One region of the Brachybacterium sp. genome, then DNA from elsewhere that is predicted to be linked to it. Evidence: predicted binding sites of a transcription regulator. Region 1 holds the regulator's gene; each other region holds the start of a gene.
What was found. The regulator HrcA, encoded in region 1, represses chaperone genes, less so after heat shock. The targets are predictions, from matches to a motif close to TTNGCACTCGNNNNNNNCGAGTGCNAA.
Positions count from the first base shown of each region.

Region 2: a site for HrcA is predicted at 1,666-1,692, ahead of groL (chaperonin GroEL). Genes of this name have one in related genera too.
Region 3: a site for HrcA is predicted at 938-964, ahead of groES (co-chaperone GroES). Genes of this name have one in related genera too.

Region 1 covers NZ_JBQDLF010000001.1:49,301-52,575, reverse strand. The annotation lists gene dnaJ (molecular chaperone DnaJ) at 1-635, opposite strand, end outside; gene hrcA (heat-inducible transcriptional repressor HrcA) at 741-1,751, opposite strand; gene ACTH43_RS00215 (DUF3097 domain-containing protein) at 1,877-2,755, shown strand; gene ACTH43_RS00210 (DUF4870 domain-containing protein) at 2,878-3,275, shown strand, end outside.
Region 2 covers NZ_JBQDLF010000004.1:141,562-144,836, reverse strand. The annotation lists gene ACTH43_RS03170 (uracil-DNA glycosylase) at 1-200, opposite strand, end outside; gene ACTH43_RS03165 (DUF3263 domain-containing protein) at 329-787, shown strand; gene ACTH43_RS03160 (LytR C-terminal domain-containing protein) at 851-1,450, shown strand; gene groL (chaperonin GroEL) at 1,879-3,275, shown strand, end outside.
Region 3 covers NZ_JBQDLF010000004.1:21,727-25,001, reverse strand. The annotation lists gene ACTH43_RS02610 (hypothetical protein) at 1-906, shown strand, start outside; gene groES (co-chaperone GroES) at 1,126-1,422, shown strand; gene groL (chaperonin GroEL) at 1,437-3,023, shown strand.

The sequences.
Region 1 (3,275 bases):
CGCTCGGAGGCGGTGCGGCCATGACCGGAGCAGCCGGTGCAGGGGCTCTCGATCACATCGCCGTGGCCCTCGCAGGTGGGGCAGGGTGCCATGGTGACCATCTGGCCCAGCAGCGACTGGGCGACGCGCTGGACGTGGCCGGAGCCGTTGCAGGCGGTGCAGCGGGTGGGGCTGGTGCCGGGCTCGCAGCAGGAACCGGTGCAGCGCTCGCACAGCACTGCGGTGCGGAAGGTGACCTTCTCCTCGGTGCCGAAGACCACGTCACGCAGGTCGATCTTCACACGGCGCAGCACATCTCCGCCACGTCGCTGGCGGGGCACGGGGCCCTGGTTGCGGCCGCGCATGCCGGAGGCGCCGGCGAACATGTCGAAGATGTCGTTGAAGTCGAAGCCGCCACCGCCGCCACCGGGGAAGCCGCCCATGCCCGGGCCGCCACCCATGTCGTACTGCCGGCGCTTGTCCGCATGGGAGAGGGTCTCGTAGGCCTGGGAGACCCGCTTGAACTTCTCGGCCGCCTCGGGGTCCGGATTGACGTCCGGGTGGAGCGTGCGGGCGAGCTTGCGGTACGCCTTCTTGATCTCATCAGTCGTCGCTTCGCGGGAGACGCCGAGGAGGTCGTAGTAATCGTCGTTCACTGCAGTGGGGTCCTTACCGGGGAGTCGGTGCCGCGGGCGGCGGGCACGGGGCGTCGAGTGGCATGGGCGGCCGGGCGGGGGTGAGCCCGCGGAGCCCGCCCGAGGCTATTCGAGAAAGCGGGAGACGTAACGGGCGATGGCCTGGACGGTCGAGATGCCGGTGACGTAATCCATCCGGCTGGGTCCCAGGATCGCGACATGCGAGCCGACACCGTACCCGGCGCCGACGACCGCGGCCTGATGCAGCGCCCGGTCCTGGAGCTCGGTCCCGATGCGCACCTCGACGGCGCCCGGCGAGGCGTGCATCTCGGTGAACAGGCGCAGCAGCACCAGCTGCTCCTCGAGCACGTCCAGCAACGGCTCGACGTCACGGGCGAAGTCCTCAGCCGATCGCGCGATGTTCGCGGTGCCGGCCATCATGATCCGGCCCTCGGCACGAGTCGCTGCGAGCGCGGCGAGAGCCTCGGACACCTCGGCGGCGGCCGGTCGCTCCGGGGGCGTGAGCGCTTCGAGGAAGTCCTCCAGCGGCGTGGCGAGGTCGGTGACCTCGCGGCCTGCGACGACACGATTGAGCTGGTCGCGCAGCACCGCGTAGTACTCGGCAGGTTTGCCGGCGTTGATAGGCACGGTGCGCTGATCCACCCGGCCGGACTCGGTGATCAGCACCACCAGCAGCAGGGAGTCGGCGACCTTGACCAGTTCGACATGCCGGATCCGGGCCTGCCTGCGGGCCGGGTACTGCACCATCGCGACCTGCTGGGTGAGCTGCGCCAGCACCCGCACGGTCCGAGCCAGCAGCTCCTCGACATCGCCCGAGTCCTCGAGCAGCGTACGGATCGCCCGGCGTTCGGGGGCGGAGAGCGGCTTGATGGTGGCGACGTGGTCGACGAAGGTGCGGTAGCCCTTGTCGGTGGGGACACGCCCCGCCGAGGTATGCGGCTGATGGATCAGCCCCTCCTCCTCGAGCAGCGACATGTCGTTGCGCACTGTCGCAGCGGAGACCCCGAGCTCGTGGCGTTCCAGGAGCGACTTGGAGCCGACGGGCTCGCGGGTGGAGACGTAGTCCTCGACGATCGCGCCGAGGATCTGGAGCTTGCGGGCGTCCGTCTCGCTCACCTCCTGCGCTGCGTGCGTCCAAAGTCGTGGTCTCTCATTTGGCACTCTCTCATGCCAGGTGCCAATCCTACGCGCCCCGGCGCGCTGCGCGGGGAGGCGTTCGCCACGGGTGTACGGTGTCGCGCGTGCCTGCTGACTTCCCCGACCGGTACGGCCGCGACGTGCTGTCCTCCGGTCCGCCCGCCCATCATCGTCGCCGTCCCGTGGCCCGCGAGGTCCCCGCTCAGCGGGGCCTGGTCGCCGAGGAGGCCTCCACGGGGTTCACCGGCGCGGTGACCCGCGTGGAGAAGATCGCCGGAGAGCTCGTGGTCGAGCTGGAGGACGGCCGCGGCGTCCGCCGGACGTTCCCACTGGGCCCCGGCTTCATGATCGATGGACAGCCCGTGGTGCTCACCCGCGCCGTCGCGACTGCCTCCGCACCCGTGCGCCGGCGCTCCGCCTCCGGGTCCGTCTTCGTCGAAGGGGCGAAGGCACGCACCGCCCGCGCCTCCCGGATCTGGGTCGAGGGCACCCATGATGCGGAGCTGGTGCAGAAGGTGTGGGGCCACGACCTGCGCATCGAGGGCATCGTCGTCGAACAGCTCGAGGGCGCGGACAACCTCGCCGAGCGCGTGCGTGAGTTCGGACCTTCTCCCGGGCGCCGGCTCGGGATCCTCGTGGATCATCTTGTGAAGGGTTCGAAGGAGTCCCGCATCGCCGCCGAGGTCATGGCGCTGCCTGGCGCCCGAGGCAATGTCACGGTGGTCGGACACCCGTACGTCGATGTCTGGCAGGCGGTCAAACCCGCCCGGGTGGGGCTCACGGCATGGCCGCACATCCCCAAGGGCACCGACATCAAGGTCGGCTCCCTCGCCGCGCTCGGCTGGCCCCATGCGGACAAGTCCGATATCGGACTCGGCTGGAAGCGGATCCTGTCGACCGTCCGCTCCTACGCCGACGTCGAGCCGACGCTCTCGGGCCGCATCGAGGAGCTCATCGACTTCGTGACCGTGGACCACTCCTGACTGGGGGTTAACCCCCGGTCGATACGGCGGCACGCCACGCGGACGCCGCAGGCGATGCTCTATAGGCTGGCTGCATCAGCCCGTCGCCGGCGTGAGAGCCGGCCCGTCCCGAAGAAGGAACCATGAGCCAGACTCCGCATCCGCATGATCCGTTCGGCATCGAGCCCGGCACCCCCGCCGAGCAGGCCGCCCCCACCTCGGATCCCTCGCTGCATCCGCACGACCCCTTCGCCTACGGTCCCGACGCCTCTCGCGTCCCGTCGCCGCCGAGCGCCGGTGAGCCCGCGGCGCAGGCCCCCCATCTCGCCGCGCCGGCTCCCGCTCCTGCGGGCCACAGCGCATATCGCGCGCAGGGTGGCGCACCGGGTGGGGCGCCGGGCGGGGAGCAGACGGACCAGCCGGCTCCCGGCACCAAGGGTGTCTACGAGGGGCCCCTGAGCGGTCAGCCGCTGAATCGCTCCGACTCCCGCATGTGGGGGATGTTCTCGCAGCTCGCCGTGGTCCTCGGGCACGTGATCAG
Region 2 (3,275 bases), on a different contig from region 1:
TCCTGGCCGACGATCAGCACCCGCACCTCGGCCAGCGGGCGCGTGAAGGCGCGCAGCACCCGATCAGGAGCGGGCAGATAGCCGCGACCGGCGTCCTCCTCGGAACGCAGGAACCCCTCCAGCTCCCGAAGGCGGGGTTCGACGGGCGCGAGCGCCTCAGCCCAGTCGGCGGCGATGTTCTCGGCGAGCGATGTCGACACGGCTCCAGTCTTCCACCGGACCAGTCACCGGCGCCCCGCTGAGCGGCGCGCGTGAGCCGTTCCCCACCCGGGCCGGGTCAGCGGCGCGCCGGACAGGACCGGCGCGTCCCGGCCCTTACCCTGGGGCTATGTCCTCCGATATCGCTCATCGAGCTTCCCGCGCAGCGCTCGCCGCCGCGGGAACCGTCGAGGCTGCGGAGGCTCTGGAGGCTCTGGAGGCTGTGGAGGCTGTGGAGGCCACAGAATCGGAGCAGCAGCTCTCCGCGGGTGAAGAACCGGAGCAGGGCGACGACACTCCCGCCACGATGTCCGATGCGTCACTGCCCGGCCCGCAGGGCGGGCTCAGCGAGCGGGACCGCCGGATCCTCGCCCTCGAAGGTCGCACCTTCCGCTACGTCGGCGCGAAGGAACGGGCGATCCGTGAGCAGATCGGCCTGTCGAAGGTCGCGTACTACGTGCGTCTGAATGCACTTCTGGACGAGCCCGCCGCACTGCGGGCCGCGCCCTCCGTCGTCCACCGACTGCGGGGCCGGCGCACGTCCGAGGATGGCGCCACGGGCGCCGCCGACACCCACCGAGTGGCCTGAGCGGAGTCACCCGCAGGGCGTGTGCTCCGCACCCGGCGCGGGTGGAGCAGGTTTAATGGGGCCGTGGCTGATTCCCAGTATCCGTACCCGCCGGACCGTTTCGACGATGAGGCGGACGCCGTGTCCTTCCACGGCGCCCACCGCGCCGAGCTCCCGTTCTGGCGGGAGAACCTGCTGTACATCATCATCATCGGCGCCGCCGCGGTGCTGCTCGTCGTGCTGCTCTTCTTCATCGGAGGCATGGGCAACAACGGCGATGACCGCGCAGAGGACCCCACCTCCGCCGCGGCCGAGAGCGAAGCCGCCGAGCAGAGTGCCGAGGAGACCGCTGCCGAGGAGGAAGCCGAGCCCGCCCCCGAGCCCGACCTCACCACTCCGGTGCTGGTGGTCAACGCCGGCGGCATCAACGGCCTGGCCGGCACCTGGCGCGACACCCTCGAAGGTGAAGGCTGGGAGGACGTCAGCGTCACCACCTCGGACAACGCCCAGCAGGAGCCGGTGGTCTTCTACCGCGACGAGGGCGACGCGGACACCGCTCAGGCTCTCGCCGAGCGCGCCGGCGCCGGCGAAGCCCGTCAGAGCGACGAGTACGACGCCCGCATCACCCTGGTCGCCGTGGCTGAGCCCGGCGATGCCGGCGGTGACGCCGAGGGCGAAGGCTGACAGAGCTCGCTCTCGACAGCAGGAGGCTCGAGCGGCAGGCGGCGACCCAGGAGGTCGGCGCCTGTCGCTCTCCAGATTCCCGGGCCGTTCCGGAGGGCTCCGCAGCGCGGGGCTCTGACACAGGGCGAAGCGACTGCGACCCGACAGCGACTCGACCGATGTGTCCGCCATGAGCAGAGAGTTAGCACTCTCCGCCTTCGAGTGCTTATGATGATCTGGCACTCGGTGATCGAGAGTGACAGCGCCTCGTGCGCTCGAGCTCGCGCGCACCGGGGGCACGATCGGCAGGCGGTCCACCGCTTCGCCGACCACGAACATTCCGGCCCCGTGAGGGGGTCGCCGCTGTGGGACATGAACACGGCGTCGGCTCTCGTCCGTCGCGGGCACAGGGTCGGGTGGACACCACACCACACGGGAGAGATTCCACAATGGCCAAGCTCATCGCATACGACGAGGAGGCCCGGCGCGGCCTCGAGCGGGGAATGAACCAGCTCGCGAACGCCGTCAAGGTCACCCTCGGCCCCAAGGGCCGCAACGTCGTGCTCGAGAAGTCCTGGGGCGCGCCCACCATCACCAACGACGGCGTGTCGATCGCCAAGGAGATCGAGCTCGACGATCCCTACGAGAAGATCGGCGCGGAGCTGGTGAAGGAGGTCGCCAAGAAGACGGACGACATCGCCGGCGACGGCACCACCACCGCCACCGTCCTCGCACAGGCCCTCGTCAAGGAGGGGCTGCGCAACGTGGCCGCCGGCGCCAACCCGATCGCGCTCAAGCGCGGCATCGACAAGGCCGTGGCAGCCGTCACGGAGACCCTGCTCTCGCAGGCTCACGAGATCGAGACCAAGGAGCAGATCGCCTCCACCGCAGCCATCTCCGCCGCTGACCCGGCCATCGGCGAGCTCATCGCCGAGGCGCTGGACAAGGTCGGCAAGGAAGGCGTGATCACGGTCGAGGAGTCCAACACCATGGGCCTCGAGCTGGAGCTCACCGAGGGCATGCGGTTCGACAAGGGCTACATCTCGCCCTACTTCGTCACCGACGCCGATCGCCAGGAGACGGTCCTCGAGGACCCCTACATCCTGCTGATCTCCTCGAAGATCTCCTCCGTCAAGGATCTGCTGCCGCTGCTGGAGAAGGTCATCCAGTCCGGCAAGCCGCTCGCGATCCTCGCCGAGGATGTCGACGGCGAGGCGCTCGCGGTGCTCGTGGTCAACAAGCTGCGTGGCTCCTTCAAGTCCGTCGCCGTCAAGGCACCGGGCTTCGGCGATCGTCGTAAGGCGATGCTCGAGGACATGGCCATCCTCACCGGTGGCCAGGTCATCTCCGAGGAGGTCGGCCTGAAGCTGGAGACCGCTGGTCTCGAGCTGCTCGGCCAGGCTCGCAAGGTCGTCGTGACCAAGGACGAGACCACCATCGTCGAGGGCTCCGGCGACGCCGAGCGCATCGCCGGTCGCGTGTCCCAGATCCGCACCGAGATCGAGAACTCGGACTCGGACTACGACCGTGAGAAGCTCCAGGAGCGCCTCGCGAAGCTGGCCGGCGGCGTGGCCGTCATCAAGGCCGGCGCCGCCACCGAGGTGGAGCTCAAGGAGCGCAAGCACCGCATCGAGGATGCCGTGCGCAACGCCAAGGCTGCTGTGGATGAGGGCGTCGTCGCCGGTGGCGGCGTCGCGCTGCTGCAGGCCGGTGCGGACACCTTCGGCAGGCTCACCCTCGAGGGTGACGAGGCCACCGGGGCGAACATCGTCATGGTCGCCATCGAGGCACCGCTCAAGCAGATCGCGGTCAACGCCGGTCTCGAGGGCGGCGTCGTCGCGGAGAA
Region 3 (3,275 bases), on a different contig from region 1:
GCCCTGGCGAAGAGTCTCGAAACGCACGAGGGGGAGGGCCTCTTCGCCGCCTCGGAGCTCGAGACCAGACCTCGCGCACCGGGCCTCGGCGAGATGGGGCGCCTGGTCGGAGTGATCCGGTCGATCCCGCGCGAGACCCTCGATCGCCTGCTGCCCCTGCGCGTGCTCTCCTCCCGGGTCGTGCTGACCGCTGCGATCACCAAGGGGCTCAAGCTGCTCCGGCAAGACTGGGTTCCTCCGGGGGAGCGGCCTGATCCCGTCGAGGACGCGGAGGTGGCCCGCCATCAGGACTACCAGCGCCGCTGGCGACGGGCCCACTCGACGTTCTTCCGAGAGATCGATGAGCGGGATGCGCGTCCCGGCGCGCGACGGGCGCTGATGGGGTCCACGGCGATCCTGTGGGCGCTGAGCCTGGTGGTCCTCGGCTGGCTCCTGCTGTGGTTCCTCGGAGCCGGTGGGGTCGACCTGCCGGGAATCCTCGGTCGGTCCGCGGAGCTCCCGCCGCTCTGGCCGGGGCCGACGGTGCTGGTGCTGATCGCCGTCCTGCCGCTGTCGTACTGGACCGGATGGCTCGCCCCGATCGATCAGTCCGAACTGGTGCAGCCGGGGATGCGCACCGTCGCCGACGCCACGCCCGCTCGCCGGACTCGGGTGACGGCAGCGCGCTTCGGCTCGGTGATCTCCAGCCTGCTGTTCTTCCTGCCGTTCCTGGTGGCACTCCTGATCGATCCGAAGGACACCTTCCCGTGGGACGCCTTCGGCCCATGGCGGAACGAGAAGCTGGACGTCGGGTGGTGGGCCGTGTGGGCGCTGGCCCTGCCTGCGGCGGCCACGATCCTCGGCGGAATCGCCGGCTCGGTCCGGGGTGAGGCGCGGGCAAGGACCCTGCGGCCGAAGCTGGGATAGAGCCGAAACCGGGCCGCGGGACGACATCGTTCTAGCACTCGTCTTGCATGAGTGCCAGCGAGGGTTCTACAGTGGGGCTCGTTGGCAGTCGACGGCCGAGAGTGCCAGAGACTGCCGCAGAGGGATCTTCCCCCGGTCGGCACCGCGACGACGATCGGGAACGGATCCCCACCACCCAGAACTCAAGCAGAGTCATCTCTTCATGAAGGAGTGAGCCGCATGTCGGTCTCCATCAAGCCCCTCGAGGATCGCGTCGTCGTCAAGCCGCTCGAGGCGGAGCAGACCACCGCCTCCGGCCTGGTCATCCCGGACACCGCGAAGGAGAAGCCCCAGGAGGGCGAGGTCGTCGCCATCGGCGCCGGCCGCTTCGACGATAACGGTCAGCGCGTCCCGATGGACGTCAAGGTCGGCGACAAGGTCGTCTTCTCCAAGTACGGCGGCACCGAGCTGAAGTACGGCGGCGAGGAGTTCCTCGTCCTCGGCGCCCGCGACATCCTCGCAATCATCGAGAACTGAGCGGACTGAGCTTTATGGCCAAGGAGATTATCTACAACGAGGACGCCCGGCGCGCCCTCGAGCGTGGCGTCGACAAGCTCGCCAACACCGTCAAGGTGACGCTCGGCCCCCGCGGCCGCAACGTCGTCCTCGACAAGAAGTGGGGCGCACCCACCATCACGAACGACGGCGTGACCATCGCCCGTGAGATCGAGCTCGAGGATCCCTACGAGAACCTCGGCGCTCAGCTCACCAAGGAGGTCGCGACCAAGACCAACGACGTGGCCGGCGACGGCACCACCACCGCCACCGTCCTCGCCCAGGCCATCGTGCACGAAGGTCTGCGCAACGTCACCTCCGGCGCTGCCCCGGCAGCGCTGAAGCGCGGCATCGAGAAGGCCGTCGAGGCGCTCTCCGAGAAGCTCGGCGAGATCGCCACGCCGGTCGACGGGAAGGCCCAGATCGCCTCCGTCGCCTCCGTCTCGAGCCAGGACACCGAGATCGGCGACCTGCTCGCCGAGGCGTTCGACAAGGTCGGCAAGGACGGCGTCATCACCGTGGAGGAGTCCTCCACCACGGCGATGGAGCTCGACTTCACCGAGGGCATGCAGTTCGACAAGGGCTACATCTCCCCGCACTTCGTCACCGACGCAGACCGCCAGGAGACCGTCCTCGAGGACGCCCAGGTGCTGCTGCACCAGGGCAAGATCTCGGCCGTGGCGGACATCCTGCCGCTGCTGGAGAAGGTCGTCGAGGGTGGCAAGCCGCTGTTCATCATCGCGGAGGACGTCGACGGCGAGGCCCTGTCCACGCTGGTCGTCAACAAGATCCGTGGCACCTTCAAGGGTGCAGCGGTCAAGGCTCCCGCGTTCGGCGATCGCCGCAAGGCGATGCTGCAGGACATCGCGGTGCTCACCGGCGCCCAGGTGGTCACCTCTGACCTCGGTCTGGATCTCAAGACCGTCGGCACCGAGGTGCTCGGCCAGGCCGGCCGCATCGTCGTCACCAAGGATTCGACCACCATCGTGGGCGGCGCTGGCGATGACCAGGCCGTCGCCGATCGGGTCGCGCAGATCCGCGCCGAGATCGAGAACACCGACTCCGACTGGGATCGTGAGAAGCTCCAGGAGCGTCTCGCGAAGCTGGCCGGCGGTGTCGCCGTGATCAAGGTCGGGGCTCACACCGAGGTGGAGCTCAAGGAGAAGAAGATGCGCATCGAGGACGCGGTCTCCGCGACCCGCGCTGCGATCGAGGAGGGCATCGTCTCCGGTGGCGGAAGCGCCATCGTCCAGGCGTCCTCCATCCTTGAGGACGGCCTCGGCCTCGAGGGCGATGAGGCTGTCGGCGTGCGCGCCGTCGCCCGCGCCGTCGTCGAGCCGCTGCGCTGGATCGCCGAGAACGCCGGCCTCGAGGGCTACGTCGTGGTCGAGAAGGTCCGGGAGGCCGCTCTCGGCACCGGCCTGAACGCCGCGACCGGCGAGTACGTCGACCTGGTGGCAGCCGGCATCATCGACCCCGTCAAGGTCACGCGCTCCGCCCTGCGGAACGCCGCCTCGATCGCGGCCATGGTGCTGACCACCGAAACCCTCATCATCGACAAGCGCGACGACGAGGACGAGTGACCGCTCGACAGAGCATCGACTGATCAGCTGATCAGCTCGCACCGAACGGGCGGGTGATCCGGGGAGACCCGGGCCACCCGCCCGTTCTGCATGCCGGGCCCGTTCTGCATGCCGGGCCGCGTGACATCGGCCGAGATCGGAAGACCTCCATCGCGGCGACCGCCCCCGCATGTGAATGTTGGGATGGGTCATCGTTGCTGGTGAGGTACGGGGACTGCGGCGCGTCCGAGGTGTGGCGAGCCGCGTCTGAAC